Regions from separate parts of the Salinisphaera sp. T5B8 genome, predicted to be linked through region 2. Evidence: riboswitches for the same ligand, from Rfam matches in the RefSeq annotation. Region 2 holds a riboswitch; the other holds the start of a gene.
What was found. Region 2 has a riboswitch for glycine ahead of gcvT (glycine cleavage system aminomethyltransferase GcvT). Riboswitches for the same ligand answer to the same signal wherever they lie in the genome.
Positions count from the first base shown of each region.

Region 1 (9,979 bases), on a different contig from region 2:
CCTGTCCGGCCTTGAACAGGCCCACCGCGCGGCGAGTGCGGCGATAGTCCGGCCCGCCGCTAAGCACGATCGCCGTGGTCGCGGGCGTTTTCACGCGCTCGCAGGGTGCCGGCACGCTACCGATCCAGACATAGTCCAGTGTCGCGCGGGTAAGCAGCACGATAACGAGCGCCAGCGCGAGTGCCATGCCCAGGTGTCGAGGTCGCAGAATGCCGATTGCTCTGTCTCTTTAGCCAGCTAAATGAAAGCGCTTGTGCTACCGAATCATGGTGGCATGTCACGGTCGCTGTATTGTCTAGTAAAGTACCGATAAATACATGCCCCGGGGCCTATCTATGTCGTCACGTTTGCTTATGCCCATGCGCGCCGTTGTGTTGGCGCTTGTGCTGTCGTTCATCGCCACCGCGGCTTTCGCCCAGGATTCGGGCAAGGTGGAGACCTTCCAGGATTGGGAAGTGCGCTGTCCGGAGCAGGGCGACGGGGCCTGTGAAATGACCCAGCTGGTGAACAGCCCGGACAATGGCAAACCGATTCTGCGGGTCGTGATGGGCTATCCGCCGGAAGTCGATACGGCGGCGATGGTGTTCATTCTGCCGCTGGGTACGCGTCTGGCGCCCGGCGTACAGTTCCAGGTCGATGGCGATCAGCCCCGGCGTTTTCCGTTCCAGATCTGTCTGGAGCAGGGCTGCCGGGCCGACTTTCCTGTAGACGACGCACTACGCAACAAATTGCGTAGCGGCAGCAAGGCCACCGTGAGCCTGATCGGCCCGCGCGGCGACCGGATCGATCTGAAGGTGTCACTGCAGGGCTTTACCAACGCGGACAACCGTATCCGCAAGTAGTCTGAGTCGTTTCGCGCCTAACCAAAAAAAACAAGAAGGTCTCGATATGGCGGAGCATTCGAATTCCAGCGCGCAAACACGCGAGGACTATTCCTACGAAGCCTTCGGGCGAGACTTCTTCGAACATGCGGTCACGGTCGAACGCGTCGAACAGGCGTTGTCGAATCTGACCGGCAACGCCGTGGATTTCGGCCCGCGCAACGTGGGTCCGGGCGGACTGGCGCGTATCCAGGCCGAGGGAAATATCGGCGAACCGTCGGTGATGCGACGCGAGGGTGAACTCATCGAGTTCGCCTTGATGATTCCGATCGATCTCGATCTGACGGTACGCCTGGCCGGCCACGATCACCGCTTCGAAACCGAGCTGCGCGCGCATCTCAAGCTTACGGCCCGTGCCCAGGCGCCGCTGCATATCTTCATCGATATCCCCGCGCCCGGCGAGAAGGATATCGATGTCGAACTCAACGCCCGTGGCCTGCGGGCATCCGTGCTGGATGTGGTGGCCGACGTCGAAGGCGAGCTCAAGCGCTATGTGGTGCGCTATGTGGCCAAGCAGATCGACAAACCCGAAATCCGGCGTATGCGCGAAATCGACGTACGTCGGCGCCTGGAAAAGAACGCGCCGGAACAACAGCTCGAAGACGTTTGAGCGGCGTCTGTTACGCGTCGGTCCGCGGCGTGCGGTCGATACAGCTGATCACATCGTAAAGATCGCGCATGATTAGCGCGATTTCCTGGTCGAAGGCTGATTGCTGAGCTTCTAACGCCGGCAGTGCCGCAGCTACGGGATTGTCACGGCGCAGCCGCCGGGCCACCGAGTCGAGCGCGCGTTGAATGCCCTGTGGTGCGCGATAGCCCACCAGGATCGTTTCCAGGCCCTGTAGCCGAGTCGCTGCGAATGGCGCCTGCGCGGGCCATTCGTCGATCACGCGGCGCTGCGCGTCGCGGGCGAAGGCCTCGAGGGGGCGGTCGTGGAATTGCGGCCAGGCACGGGCGAGTGCGTGATCGAGGCCGATATCCACTAGGATACCGGCATAGCGGCGCAGGGGCGCATCGAAACGGTTGCGTAGCCGTCGATGCGCGCTGTGTGCATCGCTGTGGCCGTCGATCGCACGATGCAGGCGGATGCCATGGCGAATGGTCGGGGCAAAGCGATCGTCCAGGCGGCCCTTGATCTCGTCGCCGAGAATCTGGCCGGCAAAAGAGGTATGCGTATATTCGGCAATCAGCAGATGAGCCAGCAGGTTCACAACGATATCCAGCACGCATGCCGCAGCGCATGCGTTCGGCAAATGAGTGTGCCTAGAATACCCTTCGATCGGCCGGTTTTTGCGGTTCGTTTTATGCGACAGTAGCGGCCACAAGGCAGTAAAAACAGGATATTCGCCATGACGCAGGCGCGCTCAACCGTCGACCCCGATGGCTTGCTGGAATATTCGGTCGTGTATACCGACCGTGCCCTCAATCATATGTCGGCGCGCTTCAAGCAGGTGCTTACCGGCGTGTCCGGGGTGCTCAAGCAGGTATACAACGCCCATTCGGCGGTGATCGTGCCCGGCAGCGGTACCTTCGGTATGGAGGCCGTGGCACGCCAGTTTGCCCATGGCGCGCATTGTCTGGTCATCCGCAACGGCTGGTTCAGCTATCGCTGGAGCCAGATCCTGGATATGGGCGTGATTCCCGAATCCACGACCGTGCTCAGCGCGGTACGGGAATACGACGCGCCGCAGGCACCGTTTGCTCCCGCGGCGATCGCCGACGTGGTGGCGACCATCGAGGCCGAGCGCCCGGCCGTGGTCTTCGCGCCCCATGTCGAAACCTCGGCGGGCATGCTGTTGCCCGACGATTATCTGCAGGCCGTCGGCGAGGCGGTGCATGCCTACGGCGGGCTGTTCGTGCTCGATTGTATTGCCTCGGGTACGCACTGGGTCGATATGCAGGCCTGTGGTATAGATATTCTCATCAGCGCACCACAAAAAGGCTGGAGTGCCTCGCCGTGCTGCGCCATGGTCATGCTCAGTGAACATGCCCGCGAACGGATCGAGAACACGACCAGCAGCAGCTATGCCTGCGATTTGCGCAAGTGGCTCCAGATCATGGAAACCTACGAGGGCGGCGGTCATGCCTATCATGCAACCATGCCAACCGACGGTCTCACGCGTTTGTTAGCGATGATGGAAGAAACGCGGGCGCTGGGTTTCGAAACCGCGCGCGAGCGCCAGTTCGCGCTCGGCCGTGGCATACGCGATGCCTTGCAGACACATGGCTTCGACAGCGTCGCCGCGCCGGGTTTTCAGGCCTCCGGCGTCGTGGTGAGCTATACCCGCGATGCCCGGATCCAGTCCGGGGCGCGCTTCGCCGAAGCGGGCGTACAGATCGCGGCTGGGGTGCCGTTGATGTGCGGCGAGGGCGAGGATTTCCAGTCGTTTCGGATCGGCCTGTTCGGCCTCGACAAGCTCTACGACGTCGATGCCTGTGTTTCGCGCTTCGTAGCCGCGCTGGAAACGTTGAACGACTGATCGCTTGAGTGGCCCGCTCGTGGTCAGGCGCATCGCCGGCGCGGCGCCGTATGCCGCGCTAGGGCGACTCGACATCCTCCAGGAATCGAACTTCGCCGGTTTCGACGGCATATTCGGCGCCGACGATTTCCAGGCGCCTGTCCGCAATGAGTTGTTCGAGAATGTCCGAGCCATGCGACAGACGCTTAACCGAGCGCGCGACATTGGCCCGCACAGCCGCATGAATGAGCGCATGTCGGTCCTCGGCGAGCTCGCTGTCGAGCAGTTTTGCCACCGATGGCCGCACGCGATCGACGATCGAACGCAGGTTGCGCGACTGGTTTTCGGTGGGCCGCTGCAGTTCGTCGAGCGTGGCGGTGATCGCGCCGCACTGGGTGTGGCCGAGTACCACCACGAGCGGCGTGCCGAACTTTCCGGCCGCGAATTCGATACTGCCGATCTGTGAGGGCGCCACGATATTGCCGGCCACGCGAATCACGAACAGATCGCCCAGACCCTGGTTGAACACGATCTCGGCCGGCACACGCGCATCCGAACAGCCGAGCACGATCGCAAACGGGCTTTGCCTGAGCACGAGTTCGGCAGGCCGGGCGTGTCGGCTCAAGGTGTCCGAATTCTGGATGTTGTCGACGAATTGCCGGTTACCCAGTTTCAGTCGTTCACGGGCTTCGGCGGCGCTAATCATTAAGAGGACGAGGTCGTGCCTGGGCCGCTCACTGTACACCGTGCGGCGGGCGCCGGTGCCGGTACGCGCGCCTGGGCCGTGTCGATACCGTCGTTGGCGGCCCGCCATCGGTGAGCGCGTATTCGGTCTTGGGGCCCGGGCATGGCGAATATGACGCGCTATGCATGTTCGGGATTGGCACTAGGCAATTGCAGATATATTTGCGTGCGCCGATAGCCACCCCGAAAGGCCGTTCGAGACTTGCGCCGGGTCATCGACACGCGCCGGTTTTCAATTTATAACGAGAGCGGGCGGTTGATACGAAACGCGCACGATCGCGAAAGATCAAACACCGGAAATTTCCAAGCGAAGGGGCGTGCGCACATGCGGTGCGCGTAATTTCGTAGCGCCGCACGGCGGCTGGGTACACGACAAGCGTATGAATAACGGGTTCTCGGGGGAAGGCGCGCTGGCGGATGTGGGGTTGGCCATAGCGGGGCCGCGGCACATTCCATGAAAAGTCTTTTTCCCAAGCGCGATCATTTTCCCGATGTTCGCCCGTATCAGCAGACGGTGTTGACGGCGCTGCTGTGGTTTACCTGCACGGCGGTATTCGGCTATGCCTTGCTGCACTTCTATCTGGATGCGCGCTGGTTGGCCGTGGCCGAACTGTGCCTGGTGGCCTATGCCGCGTTGCTGCTTTATGTGATCCACGAAACCGGCCGCGCACCGATCAACAACCTGATCTTCGTGGTGCCGTTTTTCTTTGTCATGATGCTTTCGCTGCTGGCCAAGCAGAACGGCATCGCGGTTTTCGTATGGGTTTTTCTGGTACCGCTACTGTCGCATCTGCTGTTGGGCCGATGGCAGGGGCTCTGGGTGGCGTTGCTGTTTATCAGCTGCGCCGGGGGAATCTTTGTCTATCGTTACGGCTTGTGGGATGGCTGGCCGGGTTATCTGAGCGTCGTCAATATCGTGCTGTGTACCGCCTCCACGCTCGGGTTTTCGTATATCTACGAGGCCAGTCGCGAAAAGACGGAGTCCGAACTGCGTGCATTGGCGCTGGCCGATCCTTTGACCGGGCTGGCTAACCGCTCGCGTTTTCGTGATGTGTTCGCGCGCGAGCGCCAGCGCTATCTGCGCCAGAAAATACCGCTGGCGATGCTCGTCGTCGATCTCGACCATTTCAAGCGCGTCAACGACGACTACGGCCACGACGCGGGTGATATGGCGCTATGTTTCGTGGCAGAGCTGCTTGCCAGCCGTATTCGCCAGACCGATATCGCGGGCCGTCTTGGCGGCGAGGAATTCGGCATCCTGTTATCGGGGGCGGATATCGCGCACGCCCGACAGATCGCCCAGGACCTGTGCGATCTGGTTCATGACCGGCCGTTTCGCTATCGCGGCAAGGATATTCCGTTATCAGCCAGTATCGGCATTGCCGAACTCGGGCGCGATGGCATGGACTTCAGAAGCCTGTTCGCAAAGGCCGATCGGCGCCTCTATCAAGCCAAGGCCGAAGGCCGCAATCGGGTGGTCGGCTGAATCAGTACTCACGCGGTGGGCGCGCTAGAGTGCTTCGTAGCAGTCTGGCGTAAAACGCGGCGTACAGATGGCATAGAAGATCAGATCGCAATCGCCGTTGTTGTGAATCCGCTGGGCGGTGTCCGGCGCGATCGACACCACGTCGCCGGCCGCCACGGTTTCGCGCAGGCGCTCGCCGACTTCCACCACGCCCTGGCCGGAAACGATCAGATAGCGTTCGGCGGTGTCTCGCAGACGATGCCAGGCCGTGGTCACGCCGGGCGCCACCCGGGCCCGGGCGATGGAGAGGGCCGGATCATCCGGCGTATTGGAGATTTCGCGTATCGCGCAGCGCTCGGCGGTTTCGAATTCGACCGTATCGCGGGCGCGGCGCAGGGTCGACGGTATTGGCATGGCGATTGCTCATGGTATCTTGGACAAAACATCGGCATCGATCACGCACAGAGGCTGGGCGTTGGCGTGCCGATACCGGATTCGACACCTATTCATACATTCACGCAATAGCGGGAGAGACCGGCGTAAAGCCGGCGCCGAAGGAGCAACCGCCCCGGAAACTCTCAGGCATCAGGGACCGTTATCGCGCCCATATCCGAAGAGTCGCGCAGCCGTAACCGGCCGGCGTGCACCGAAGGAGCAAGCCCGCGGGCCATCGACGCGCGGGTGAATCTCTCAGGTTCAGTGACGGAAGGGGCGGCGCCTGCCACGCGGCAGGTTTTCACGCACGACGCTATCGGATAGACGCTCATGAATCATATTGCAATTATCGGCGGGGGCATCACCGGGGTCACCACGGCCTACGCACTCGTTCAGCGCGGTTACGAGGTCACGCTGTTCGACCGCAATCGCTATGCGGCGATGGAGACCTCCTTCGCCAATGGCGGTCAGCTTTCTGCTTCCAACGCCGAGGTCTGGAACCACTGGCCCATGGTCTTCAAGGGCATGAAGTGGATGTTTCGCAACGATGCCCCGTTGCTGGTCAACCCGAAACCGTCCTGGCACAAATTGTCGTGGTTTCTGGAGTTCATCGCCGCGATCCCGCAGTACGGCCGCAACACCACCGAAACCGCGCGCATGGCGATCGAGGCGCGTGAGTTTCTGTTTTCCTGGGCCGAGCGCGAGAACATCGATTTCGATGTCAAGCGCAAGGGCATTCTGCATATCTATCGCAATCGCGCCGGCTATCGCCATGCCGAGAAGGTGTCGCGCCTGCTCGCCGAAGGCGGCCTGGAGCGCCAGCCGGTCACCCCGGAAGAAATGCGGGCGATCGAACCCGCGCTGGCGGGCGAGTATTACGGCGGCTTCTTTACCGAAAGCGATTCCAGCGGCGATATTCACAAATTCACCCAGGGCCTGGCGCGGGCCGCACAGGCACAGGGCGTACGCTTTCACTACAACCACAGTGTCGAAAGCGTTCAATCCGATGGGCAGCAGGTCACCATCGCGGCCTGCGACAACGACACGCCCGAGGACCGGGTCACGCTCGAGTTCGACGGCGTGGTGGTGTGTGCGGGTACCGGCAGCCGCGACATTGCTGCGCAGCTGGGCGATCGCGTGAACGTGTATCCGGTCAAGGGCTATTCGATTACCGTCGATCTGGAAGACGAGGCCTCGCAACAGGCCGCGCCCGAAGTCAGTCTGCTCGACGATGAAACCAAGCTCGTGTGTGCGCGCCTGGGCGCAGATCGTCTGCGCGTGGCCGGCACCGCCGAGTTCAACGGGTTCAACCGCGATATCCGGGCGGATCGGATCGAGCCGCTGGTGGATTGGGTCAAGCAGTGCTTTCCCGACGTGAAAACGCGCCAGGTCATCCCCTGGGCCGGTCTGCGCCCGATGATGCCGAACATGATGCCGCGCGTGGGCGGCGGAAAGGCGCCGAACGTGTTCTACAACACCGGGCACGGCCATTTGGGCTGGACGCTGTCGGCGCTGACCGCGGACTCCGTTGCCGCCATCATCGACGATACCGCGTCGGAAAAACGGGGACCGACGACTGTGAATAACGGGTAGAATGAGCGTCCGCGCCATTCCGGCGCAGTGTTTTTTCGGGCGCAGCTGAGCGCCCGTGCCTGCCAGGCTGTGCATGTCCACCCCTAATGAAAACGAATCCGCCCAGGTCGCCTTCAGCGATCTGGCGCTCTCCGATGCCGTCATGGCGGCCCTCGCCGATGTCGGCTACGAGACGCCGTCGCCCATTCAGGCGGCGACCATTCCGCCGTTGCTGGCCGGCAAGGACGTGCTGGGCCAGGCTCAGACCGGCACCGGCAAGACGGCGGCCTTCGCGCTGCCCATTCTCTCCGGGCTGACCGGGCGGGCCGGCAAGGCACCGCAGGCGCTGGTACTCACGCCCACGCGTGAGCTCACCATCCAGGTGGCCGAGGCCTTTCAGCGCTATGCCGCGCATATCCCGGGTTTTCATGTGCTGCCGATCTATGGTGGCCAGGGCTATGGCCCACAGCTGGCTGCGCTCAAGCGCGGCGTGCATGTGGTGGTAGGCACGCCGGGTCGGGTGATGGATCATCTCAAGCGCGGTACGCTCAAGCTCGACGCGCTCGACTGGATGGTGCTCGACGAAGCCGATGAAATGCTGCGCATGGGCTTTATCGAAGACGTGGAATGGATCTTCGAACAGACCCCGGCCGAGCGCCAGGTCGCACTATTTTCGGCCACCATGCCGAGTGCGATCCGGCGTATCGCCAAGACGCACCTGCGCGAGCCGCAGGAAATCACCATCCAGGCCAAGACCACGACGGCGGTCAACATCCGCCAGCGTTACTGGATCGTGGGTGGCGGCACCAGCAAACTCGACGCACTCACGCGTCTGCTCGAAGCCGAGCCCTTCGACGCGATGATCGTATTCGCGCGTACCAAGAAATCCACCGATGAGCTCGCCGAGCGGCTGTCGGCCCGCGGTTATGCCTGCGCGGCGCTCAACGGCGATATCGCCCAGAACCAGCGCGAGCGCACGGTCGCCAAGCTCAAGAACGGCCAGCTGGATATCATCGTAGCCACCGACGTGGCCGCGCGCGGGCTGGATGTGGAACGCATCAGCCATGTGATCAATTTCGATATTCCGCACGATACCGAGGCCTATGTGCATCGTATCGGGCGCACGGGCCGGGCCGGGCGCGAAGGTGATGCCATCCTGTTCGTGACCATGCGCGAAAAACGCCTGTTCAAGGCGATTGAGCGAGCCACGCGTCAGGCCATCGAGCCGATGGACCTGCCCAGCATCGCCGAGGTCAACGAACAACGCATCACCCGTTTCAAGCAACGTATTTCGGTCACGCTGGCCGAAGGCAACCTGGCGCCGTTTCGCGAACTGCTCGACGAATACCGCGGCGAGCACAATGTCGACCCCGAAGAACTGGCCGCCGCGCTGGCGTATCTCGCCCAGGGCGACGAGCCGCTCATGCTCAAGCCCGGCAAGCCCGATCGTGGTGCAGGCCCGCGCGATATGGGAGCGCAGACCCCCAAGAGTGCGAACAAGGGTGCGTCGCGCCAGCAATCCTTCGGCGATGGCGATCTGGAAACCTTTCGTATCGAGGTCGGACGCAGCCACGGTGTGGAGCCGCGCAATATCGTCGGCGCGATCGCCAACGAGGCCGGTGTGGATAGCGCCCATATCGGGCGTATCGATATCCGCGACGACTTCAGCCTGGTCGATCTGCCCAAGGGCATGCCCGAGGATATCTTCGCCCATCTCAAGACGGTGTGGGTCGCCGGGCGCCAGCTCGCGATCACGCGTGCGCACGACGCGCCGCCGGCCCCGCCCGCCGGGCGCCGCAAACCCAAACCCAAATCCAAACCCAGGGCGAAGAAAGCGGGCAAGACCAAAGCCAAGGCGGCCAAGGCAAAACCGGGCAAGCGTCGCGCCAAGCCGACAGGCGACTGACATAGCGGCGCGCTTGAAAGATTCGACATAGCCCGCAGGGTGATTCGCAGTTGCGGCGACCCGAGGGCACAGACTCATGAGTTCGAATACCCCCACGCATATCGATATCGGCGGTATCGCACTGCCGCGCGAGGAACTCGTGCAGGTGCTGCCCGATATCGAGCGCTTTGAACGACACCTGCCGGATGCACTGGCCGTCGACCGCGATATGAAAGCCAGTGGCGGCGCCGTGCCGGACTACGTGCGGCAATGGCCGCAGGCGCGCATCGATGCGGTCGTGCGCACCCTCAAGGAAGTGGGCAGCCTGCGCGAGCAGGCCAGCGAACAGATGCAAAGCGCCGGCGCCGGTCGTAGCCGCCACTGACGACAGACGCGCGCTGTGCCGCGGTCACCGCACGATTACAGTGCGTTGATTGAAGGCGATGTTCGCTTAAGCAAGCGCTGAATAACCGCTCGCGGATCGCGTTCGCGGCCTTACATGCGTGTGCGCCAAAGCAGCCAAGTGCGGCGCCTGCCT
Region 1 covers NZ_APNG01000009.1:158,641-168,619, reverse strand. The annotation lists gene T5B8_RS10210 (YdcF family protein) at 1-187, opposite strand, end outside; gene T5B8_RS10205 (invasion associated locus B family protein) at 336-842, shown strand; gene T5B8_RS10200 (ATP-binding protein) at 889-1,491, shown strand; gene T5B8_RS10195 (acyl carrier protein phosphodiesterase) at 1,502-2,092, opposite strand; gene T5B8_RS10190 (aminotransferase class V-fold PLP-dependent enzyme) at 2,231-3,361, shown strand; gene T5B8_RS10185 (carbonic anhydrase) at 3,420-4,046, opposite strand; gene T5B8_RS10180 (GGDEF domain-containing protein) at 4,539-5,570, shown strand; gene T5B8_RS10175 (cupin domain-containing protein) at 5,595-5,963, opposite strand; glycine riboswitch at 6,065-6,154, shown strand; gene T5B8_RS10170 (D-amino acid dehydrogenase) at 6,315-7,577, shown strand; gene T5B8_RS10165 (DEAD/DEAH box helicase) at 7,651-9,462, shown strand; gene T5B8_RS10160 (hypothetical protein) at 9,539-9,826, shown strand.
Region 1: another riboswitch for glycine. It lies ahead of T5B8_RS10170 (D-amino acid dehydrogenase); the one in region 2 lies ahead of gcvT (glycine cleavage system aminomethyltransferase GcvT).

Region 2 (9,979 bases):
GATCAACAGCCTCTCGGGCGAGGTGCGTGAGGTGGTCAACGACCTCACCGAACTTTCGCGTGCGGGGCTGACCGCCGAAGATGCCGACCACGAATCCGCCGAGGCGGACTACGCCGAGCTGGTGGAATACGTGCGGGTGGGCGTGCAGATGGTATTTCTCGAACTTCAGCCCAAGCGCGAAGGCCCCACGCGGCGCGAATCGCTGCATTAAGGGTGCGCGGGTAAGCGCAGCGCCCGGGCCAGGCTGTTTTCGTGACAAGGCTTTGATGAGGGACCGGATGAGAGATCAATCACAGCTGCAGCATCGCGACGATCCGGCGCTCCATGCCGCGCGCCGCGCACGCCTGGCGGAGATTGTGGGTAGCGATGGTGTGGCGATGATTGCTGCCACGCCCGAGCGCAATCGCAATAACGATGTCGATTACCCCTACCGGCCGAACAGCGACTTCCGGTATCTGACCGGCTTTCTCGAGCCGGAGGCCATTGCCGTGATCGCGCCGGGTTTCGACGCCGGCGACTACCTGCTGTTCTGCCGCGCGCGCAATGCCGAGCAGGAAGTCTGGATTGGCCGGCGCGCCGGCCCGGAGGGCGCGATGGCCGATTACGGCGCCGATCGCGCCTTCGCCATCGATGAATTCGAGGACTGGATCGACCGTTTGCTCGACGGCCGCCGAAAGCTCTATCTCACCCTCGGTACGCATCCGGAATTCGAACAGAGCGTGCTCGATCACCTGTCGGCGCTACGCAGCCAGGGCCGCGGCGGCGTGCCGCCTTGTGAGCTGGCTGTGCTCGAGCCAGTACTTCACGAGATGCGCTTGCGCAAATCGGCCGCGGAGGTCGCGCTCATGCGTCAGGCCGCCGCGACCTCCGCGCGGGCGCATAGTGCCGCCATGCAGGCGGTACGTCCCGGCATGTATGAGTATCAGCTGGCCGCCGTGCTGCATTACACCTTCGAAAGCGATGGCATGCACTGGGCCTATCCCACGATCGTCGGCGCCGGCGAAAACGCCTGTGTGCTGCACTACATCGAAAACAGCGCGCCCATGGCCGATGGCGATCTGGTGCTCATCGACGCAGGCGCGGAATATCGCGGCTATGCGGGCGATATCACCCGCACCTTTCCGGTCAACGGGCGCTTCTCCGAGGCGCAGCGCGAGCTCTACGACATCGTGCTTGCGGCCAACCGGGCGGCGATCGAGGCCGCCAGGCCGGGCGCGCCGATGAATGCGGTCCATCAGGCCGCGCTGCATGTACTCGTGGCCGGGCTGATCGAGGTGGGCTTGCTCGCGGGCAGCGTGGACGACGCCATCGCCGAGGAAAGCTATCGCGCCTATTTCATGCACGGCACCAGCCATTGGCTGGGCATGGACGTACACGATGTGGGCGATTATAAAATCGATGGCGAATGGCGAGCGCTCGAACCGGGCATGGTGTTGACCGTCGAACCTGGGCTGTATGTCCGCGCCGATGACAACCCCACCTCGCGGTTTGCCAATATCGGCATTCGCATCGAGGACGATATCGTGATTACCGAAACCGGCTGTGACGTGCTCACGGCCGATGTGCCCAAGGACGCCGACGAGATCGAGGCACTCATGGCCAAACCCTATCGGAGCGAAACCCCGTGAGCCGCGACTACGATATCGCCGTGGTCGGCGGCGGGCTGGCCGGGGCGACATTCGCCTGCGCGTTGGCCGATACCGGCCTGAAGATTGCCTTGGTCGAAGCGGTGGCCTTCGATGCCCCGGCCGACGAGAACATGAAAGCCCGTACCACCGCGATCGCGGCCGGCACCCGGGCGATGTTCGAAGAGCTGGATCTGTGGGCCGATATGGCTCACGACGCCGCCCCGATCAAGCGCTTGCATGTATCCCAGCAGGGCCGCTTCGGCAGCGTGCGCGTGAATGCCGCGGATTACGATCTGTCGGCCCTGGGCTATGTGCTGCACAACGTCACCATGATCGAGGTATTGCGTGCACGCCTGGCGCGTATGGACCAGGTCGATGTGGTCGCGCCGGCGCGTTTCGAGTCGCTTGAGCGCGACGCGGACGGCGAGCGGATCGAATTGCGTTGCACGGGGCCGGACGGTACGGCTCACACCTTGAGTACACGGCTGCTGGTCGGCGCCGATGGCGCGCAATCCTCGGTGCGCGGCGCGCTGGGTATCGGCGCGCGTACCGACGATTATCGCCAGCGCGCGATCGTGACGTTCGTGGAGCCCGAACGCGCACACGGCGGCGTTGCCTACGAACGCTTCACCCCGGACGGCCCGGTGGCCCTGTTGCCCTGTGCCCGTGCCAGCTGTGCGGCGGTTTGGACGTTGCCCAGCGAACGCGCCGAGCAGATGTGCGCGGTCAGCGAAGACGAATTCATCGACGCTTTGCAAGCGGCATTCGGCCAGCGCCTGGGTACGCTCAAGCTGGCCGGCCCGCGTGGCAGTTATCCCCTGGCGCGCGTGCTGTGCGACCGCGCCGCGGTCGAGCGGGCCGTGCTGATCGGCAATGCCGGCCATGCGCTACATCCGGCCGCCGCGCAGGGCTTTAATCTGGCGATTCGCGATGCGTTGCTGCTCGCGGCGATGCTGCGCGAGCGCGTGGCGGGCGATGCCGATTTCGATCCCGGCGATGCCGATCTGCTCACCGGCTGGGCCGAGGCCCGCCGACCCGACCAGCATCGCGTGGCCAATTTCACCGACGCGATTGTGCGTTTGTTCTCCAACCGTATTCCCATGCTCGATCACGCGCGCGGCGCGGGCTTGTTCGGCCTGTCGCTGTTGCCGTCGATTCGTGACGATATGGCCCGGCGCAGCATGGGTCTGGCCCTGGCGCCGGCACGTCTTCGCGAGGCCAATTCATGAGCAAGCAAAGCCCCCGTTACGATATCGCCATTGTCGGTGGCGGCATGGTGGGCGCCGTGCTCGCCGTGGCCCTTTCGCGTGCCGATTTCTCGGTCGCGCTCGTGGAAGCCAAGCGTCCCTCGCGTTTCGAGCTGGGTGAAGACTACGAACTGCGTGTGTCGGCCATCGCGCCGGGTACGCGTCGTGTACTCGAAAATCTTGGTCTGTGGGCCTCGGTCGAGCGCCGCCGCTGTTGTGCATTTACCGGCATGAAGGTCTGGGAGGCCGGCGGCGCGAGCGAGCTGTTCTTGGAACATACCGCGGTCGGTCTGCCGGAACTCGGGCATATCGTCGAGAACAATCTGATCGTCGACAGCGCCTGGCAGGCGCTGACCGATGTCGATATCTATTGTCCGGCCAAGATGGAAAGCCTGGCCATCGACAGCGATGCCGCGCGCCTACGTCTCGACGACGGCACGGTCGTGAGCGCGGCCCTGGTGGTCGGCGCGGAAGGTGCGAATTCGCCGGTGCGCGCGGCCGCGGGTATCGAAACCACCGGCTGGCCCTACGGTCAGCGCTGTACCGTGGGCACGGTGACTCCGGAACGTCATCATCGCCATATCGCCTGGCAGCGTTTCACCGAAACCGGGCCCGTGGCGTTTTTGCCGCTGTCGGACGGTCGCTGTTCGCTGGCCTGGCATGCCGACGATGCACTGGCCGCAGAGCTGGCTGAACTCGACCACGACACATTCTGCGCGCGGCTGACCGAGGCCAGCGGGGGCGTACTGGGCGAAATCCAGCATATGGACAAGCGTGCCTCGTTCCCGCTCAAGCTCCAGCATGCACGCGAATATTGTCGCCCGCGTGTGGCCCTGGCCGGCGATGCGGCGCATGTGGTTCACCCGATGGCAGGTCAGGGGGTCAACCTCGGCCTTCTCGACGTGGCGGGCATGGTCGAAGCGCTCGAGGCGGGGCGCGCGGCGAATCGCGATGCCGGCGACATGACCTATCTGCGCCGCTATCAGCGCGCACGCATGGCCGAGAATCTGATGATGCTGGGCACGACCGATGCCTTCAAACGCGTTTACGGCAGTGCCAATCCGTTGCTGCGCACGCTGCGCCAGAGCGCAATCGGGATCGCGGCTAATCTCGCGCCGATTCGCCAGATCATGATTCATCACGCCGTAGGGTTATCCGCCAACGGCCCGCGGTTGCTGCAGTAGTCGAAAAATCTGCTGTATTTTGCAGGTAAGTGGGGCCTCGCGGTTGGCGCTTGGCCTGTGTCGATGTCGCCGGTATAGTCGAGGGCACGGTCAATAACCGCGTGGGAGAGAACGGGCAGTCGCTCGTCACCGAAGGCGCAAATTTCCGCCCGGAAACGCTCAGGTACCCGAACCACGTGCATGCGGGCGTTTATACGCCAGCTTGATCGACTCTGGAGAGCAGCCGGCGACAGTCCGGCTCACCGAAGGGGCGAATCTCTCAGGTGCCAGGACAGAGGGGCGGCAGGCGAAAGCCCGGGCCGGCCCGTGTTCTGTTGATTCATCTGCAAAGAGATTGTCATGGCCAAACGAACCCCGCTTTACGACGCGCATGTCGCCGACGGCGCCAAGCTCGTGGACTTCGCCGGCTGGGATATGCCGATCGACTACGGCTCCCAGATTTCGGAACACAATGCCGTGCGCGAAAGCGCGGGCATGTTCGACGTCTCGCATATGGCAGTGGTCGATATCAGCGGCGCCGAGGCACGCGAATTCCTGCGTCGGCTGCTGGCCAATGACGTCGCCAAGATCGACGAGTCCGGCCGCGCGCTTTATACCTGCATGCTCAACACCCGCGGTGGGGTGATCGACGATCTCATCGTCTATCACCTGAGTGGCAACCTGTATCGCATCGTGGTCAATGCCGCGACGACGGAAAAGGATCTGGCCTGGATCGACAGCCAGGCGCGCGACTACGACGTGGCGATCAATCACCGCCAGGATCTGGCCATCATCGCGGTGCAGGGCCCGCGCGGGCGCGATATTGCCGCCGAGCTCTTCGACGACGATTTCAAGGCCGCCGCGCTCAAGCTCAAGCCGTTTCGGGTCGCGACCCAGGATGATCGCTCGATCGGGCGCACCGGCTATACCGGCGAGGACGGTTTCGAACTCGTGTTGCCGGCCGAGGAGGCCGTCAATGCCTGGAAAACGCTACGCGGCAAGGGTGTAGCGCCGATCGGCCTGGGCGCGCGCGACACCCTGCGCCTGGAAGCCGGGCTGAATCTTTACGGCCAGGATATGGACGAGGACCACACGCCGCTGGAATCCGGCCTGGGCTGGACGGTGGCATTCGAGCCCGAAGAACGGGATTTCGTCGGCCGTTCGGCGCTCGAGCACATGCGCGCCGAGGGCGTCGGCGAGAAGCTCGTCGGGCTGGTGCTGGAAGGCCGCGGCGTGATGCGCAGCGAAACCGCGGTACGGGCCGCCGACAGCGATGTCGACGAAAAAGAAGCCGAAGGCGAAATCACCAGTGGCAGCTATTCACCCACCTTGTCGTGCTCGATCGCGCTCGCGCGGGTACCGGCCGATTGGGAAGAAAGCGTCGAGGTGTGTCTGCGCGGCAAGTGGCAGCGCGCGCGCATCGTGCGCTATCCCTTCGTGCGCCACGGCAAGCGCCGTATCGACGACTGAGCCCGTTTCTCAGTAGCCTTTATCCACCAAAACATAGCGCGCACCGCGCGAATCTGCTGCAAGGGAGCCCCATGAGCGAAGTACCCAAGGATCTGTCCTATACCAAGACCCACGAATGGATCGATTACGACGGCGATGGCACCTGCACGGTCGGTATCACCGACTATGCCCAGTCGTCGCTGGGCGATCTGGTGTTCGTCGAACTGCCCGAGGCCGGGACCAAGGTCGGTGCCGGTGATGCCGTGGCCGTGGTCGAATCGGTCAAGGCGGCATCGGATATCTATGCCCCGCTCGATGGCGAGATCGCCGAAATCAACGAACAGCTCGAGGATTCGCCGGAACTGGTCAACGAAGATCCCTTCGGCGAAGGCTGGTTGTTCAAGATGACGGTATCCGATTCCGAACAAGTCGAAAAACTGCTGGATGCCGATGCCTACGAAGGCATCGTCGAAGAAGAGGAAGACTAGCGGCGCTCGCACTGGCGCCGGTATTGCCCGGCGTCGGTGCCGCTGTGCCCGCGTATTACGTTCTGCGAGGATTCATGCCCTTCATTCCGCATACCGAAGACGATATCCAGTCGATGCTGGCCACCATCGGCGTGGACACGATCGACGATCTGTTCGACGAGATCGACCCGCGCCTGCGCGATGTCAGCCTGGATTCGATCCCGCCGAGAGCGAGCGAACAGGCGGTCAGCCGGTTGATGCAGGAACGCGCGGCACGCGATGCGGGTGGCCTGTGCTTCATCGGTGCCGGGGCCTACGAGCATCATATTCCGGCTGCGGTGTGGGAGCTGACCACGCGCGGCGAATTCTATAGCGCGTATACGCCGTATCAGCCGGAAGCCAGCCAGGGCACGCTCCAGGTGGTCTACGAATACCAGACCATGATGACCGGGCTGACCGGCATGGATGTGGCCAATGCCTCGCTCTACGACGGCGCATCGGCGCTGGCCGAGGCAGTGCTGATGGCGGTGCGCGCCAATCGCAAGTCCAAATCGGCCCGTATTCTCATGCCGGCGAGCATGCACCCGTTCTATCGCCAGGTCGCGCGCAATATCTGTGCGAATCAGGGCATCGTGTTCGAAACCGTCGCCTATGAACCGGGCACCGGTCGTATCGACAGCGCCGATCTGGAACGCTGGGCCGGCGAAGACGTGACCGCGCTGGTGATCCCCCAGCCCAATTTCTTCGGTGTGCTCGAAGACGTGGACACGCTCACCGACTGGGCCCAGGCCAATGGTGCGCTGACTATCGGCGTGATCAACCCGCTTGCGCTGGCCGTACTCAAGGAGCCGGGCCGCTGGGGCACGGGCGAGGGCGCGGATATCGTGGTCGGCGAAGGCCAGCCGCTGGGTGCGCCGCTGGCCTCCGGCGGACCGTATTTCGGCATTCTGTGCTGTCGCAAGAAGCATGTCCGCCAGATGCCGGGGCGCGTGGTCGGGCGAACGCAGGACATGGACGGTCGCACGGGCTATGTACTGACCCTTCAGCCGCGCGAGCAACATATTCGCCGCTCCAAGGCGACCTCCAATATCTGTACCAATCAGGGCCTGCTGGTAACCGCGGCCACCATCCATATGAGCCTGCTGGGCGCGACGGGGCTGGAAAACACCGCCGCGACCTGTATCGCCAATACACGCGCGTTGGTGCAACGACTTACCGCGATCGACGGCGTGGAACGCGTTTTCGACAGCGCGGCCTTTCACGAAACCGTGCTCCGCCTGCCGGCGAATGCCCAGCGCGTGCTCGATGCGCTGGCCGAGCGCGGCATATTCGGCGGTCTGGCGCTGGCCGATTTCTACGACGGACTGCAAGACACCGTGCTCGTCTGTGCCACCGAAACCAAGACCGAGGCCGACCTGGATGCCTATGCCCAGGCCTTGCGCACGGTGCTCGCCGAACAGGCGGACGCGGCCTGACACGAAGCGATTCGCCGATTATTCACGTTTGTTAAAGGACACCTCATGACCCAGCAGATTACGCTCAAAGGCAATCCGATCGATGTCGAAGGCCGCCTGCCCGCACCGGGCGACACGCTGCCCGATTTCAGCCTGACCGGGGCCGATCTCAAGGACGTCAGCCTCGACACATTCGCCGGCAAGCGCAAGATTTTCAATATTTTTCCGAGCATGGACACGCCGACCTGTGCAATGTCGGTCAAGCGTTTCAATGCCGAGGCCGATGCGTTGGACAATATTGCATTGCTGCAGATTTCGGCCGACCTGCCGTTTGCGCACTCGCGTTTTTGCAGCGCCGAGGGCCTGGACAACGGTACGACGCTGTCGATGATGCGCGACAAGCGCTTCGGCAAGGACTATGGCGTACTCATCGCCAACGGCCCCATGGCCGGGCTGTGTGCCCGCGCGGTGATCGTGGCCGACGAGCAGGGCACCGTGCTGCATAGCGAACTCGTGCCCGAAATCGCCGACGAGCCGAACTACGAAGACGCGTTGGCCGCACTCAAGGTCTGAGTCGTTGAGGGAAGACATTGTCCGCAAATGAACGCGAATTAAAGCAAATAAAAGCAAATAAAAGATTAAGGATAGGCGGTAGCCCGGTGGCTAGGCACTTGGGCAGCCGATGTTCTCTGCATTCGCGTTTATTGGCGTTCATTCGCGGACTCCAATGGCTTCGTCTTGAAGACCCCGAACATCGAAAGTAACCACGTCATGACCGAAAAACTCATTTTCGAACACAGCCGGCCCGGCCGTCGGGCGCTGGCGCAGGCGCCGGCCGAGGCACCCGCGATCGACGATATTCCGGCGGCGCTGCGGCGTGAATCGCCGGTCGGATTGCCGGAAGCTTCCGAGATGGATGTGGTACGCCATTACACCCGGCTGTCGCAGCTGAATTTCTCCATCGATACGCATTTCTACCCGCTGGGTTCGTGCACGATGAAGTACAACCCGCGGGCCTGTAATACGCTCGCCTCGCTGCCCGGCTTTCTCAACCGGCACCCGCTGGCGCCGGCCAGCCACGGCCAGGGCATGCTGGCCTGTCTCTACGAGCTGCAGGAAATGCTGACCACGGTCACCGGCATGCAGGCGGTATCGCTCACGCCCATGGCGGGCGCGCAGGGGGAATTCACCGGCGTGGCCATGATCAAGGCCTATCACGAGGCGAGGGGGGATCACGCACGCGACGAGATTCTGGTGCCCGATGCGGCCCATGGCACCAATCCCGCCACGGCGGTCATGTGCGGTTGCACCGTGGTCGAGATCCCCACCGATGCCGACGGCGACGTGGATATCGCCGCGCTACGCGAGGCGGTATCCGAGCGCACGGCCGGCATCATGCTCACCAATCCTTCGACGCTGGGCGTATTCGAACAGGACATTCTCGAAATCGCCGAGATCGTGCACGGCGCGGGCGGGCTGCTCTACTACGACGGGGCCAACCTCAACGCCATTCTGGGCAAGGTACGCCCGGGCGATATGGGCTTCGACGTCATCCACATGAATCTGCACAAGACCTTCTCGACGCCGCATGGCGGCGGCGGCCCGGGCTCGGGTGCGGTCGGTGTGGGCAAGCGCCTGCGCGATTTCATGCCCATTCCCGTGGTGGGGCGCGACGGCGAGGGTGATAACGCAACCTATCGCTGGCTCACCGAGAAGGATATTCCGAACACCATCGGGCGGCTGTCGGCCTTCATGGGCAATGCCGGCGTGCTGCTGCGGGCCTATGTCTATGCGCGGCTGCTGGGCGCCGAGGGCATGACCCGTGTGGCCGAGTTCGCGACGCTGAACTCGAATTATCTGATGACGCGTTTGCGCGCGGCGGGCTTCGATCTGGCCTTTCCCGAACGCCGCGCCAGCCACGAATTCATCGTCACCCTCAAGCGCCAGAAGCAGCAGCTGGATATCACCGCCACCGATGTGGCCAAGCGGCTGCTCGACTACGGTTTTCATGCGCCCACGATCTATTTCCCGTTGCTGGTGCCCGAGTGTTTTCTCATCGAGCCGACGGAAAGCGAATCCAAGGAAACGCTGGATGCCTTCGTCGCGGCGATGGTTGCCATCTGGGAAGAAGCCAAGGTCGATGCCACGACCCTGAAAGAAGCACCGGTCAAGCTGCCGGTCCGGCGTCTCGATGAAGTCGCGGCAGCCAAGCATCTCGATCTCAAACACGATTCAGCCACCGCCGCCGGCGTTTGAGCCGGGCGAGCGCGCATGCTGTGGCATGATGCGCGGCTGATCTTGAAGTGCGGCGCGCTTGCCTGCGCCCAGTTTCACCGAACAAAGGACAAGCTATGTCAGCTCTGATCTGCGGATCCTTCGCCTACGACACGATCATGGTCTATACCGGCCATTTCAAGAACGAAATCCTGCCGGATCGCGTGCATATGCTGAATGTCTCGTTTCTGGTGCCGGAAATGCGGCGCGAGTTCGGCGGCTGTGCCGGCAATATCGCCTATTCGCTGAAACTGCTCGGTGGCGAGGGCGTGCCCATGGGCACGGTCGGCACCGATT
Region 2 covers NZ_APNG01000005.1:105,224-115,202, forward strand. The annotation lists gene T5B8_RS06205 (UPF0149 family protein) at 1-211, shown strand, start outside; gene pepP (Xaa-Pro aminopeptidase) at 279-1,628, shown strand; gene ubiH (2-octaprenyl-6-methoxyphenyl hydroxylase) at 1,625-2,857, shown strand; gene T5B8_RS06220 (UbiH/UbiF/VisC/COQ6 family ubiquinone biosynthesis hydroxylase) at 2,854-4,059, shown strand; glycine riboswitch at 4,152-4,244, shown strand; glycine riboswitch at 4,262-4,344, shown strand; gene gcvT (glycine cleavage system aminomethyltransferase GcvT) at 4,399-5,508, shown strand; gene gcvH (glycine cleavage system protein GcvH) at 5,580-5,975, shown strand; gene gcvPA (aminomethyl-transferring glycine dehydrogenase subunit GcvPA) at 6,050-7,429, shown strand; gene tpx (thiol peroxidase) at 7,475-7,981, shown strand; gene gcvPB (aminomethyl-transferring glycine dehydrogenase subunit GcvPB) at 8,180-9,664, shown strand; gene T5B8_RS06250 (carbohydrate kinase family protein) at 9,760-9,979, shown strand, end outside.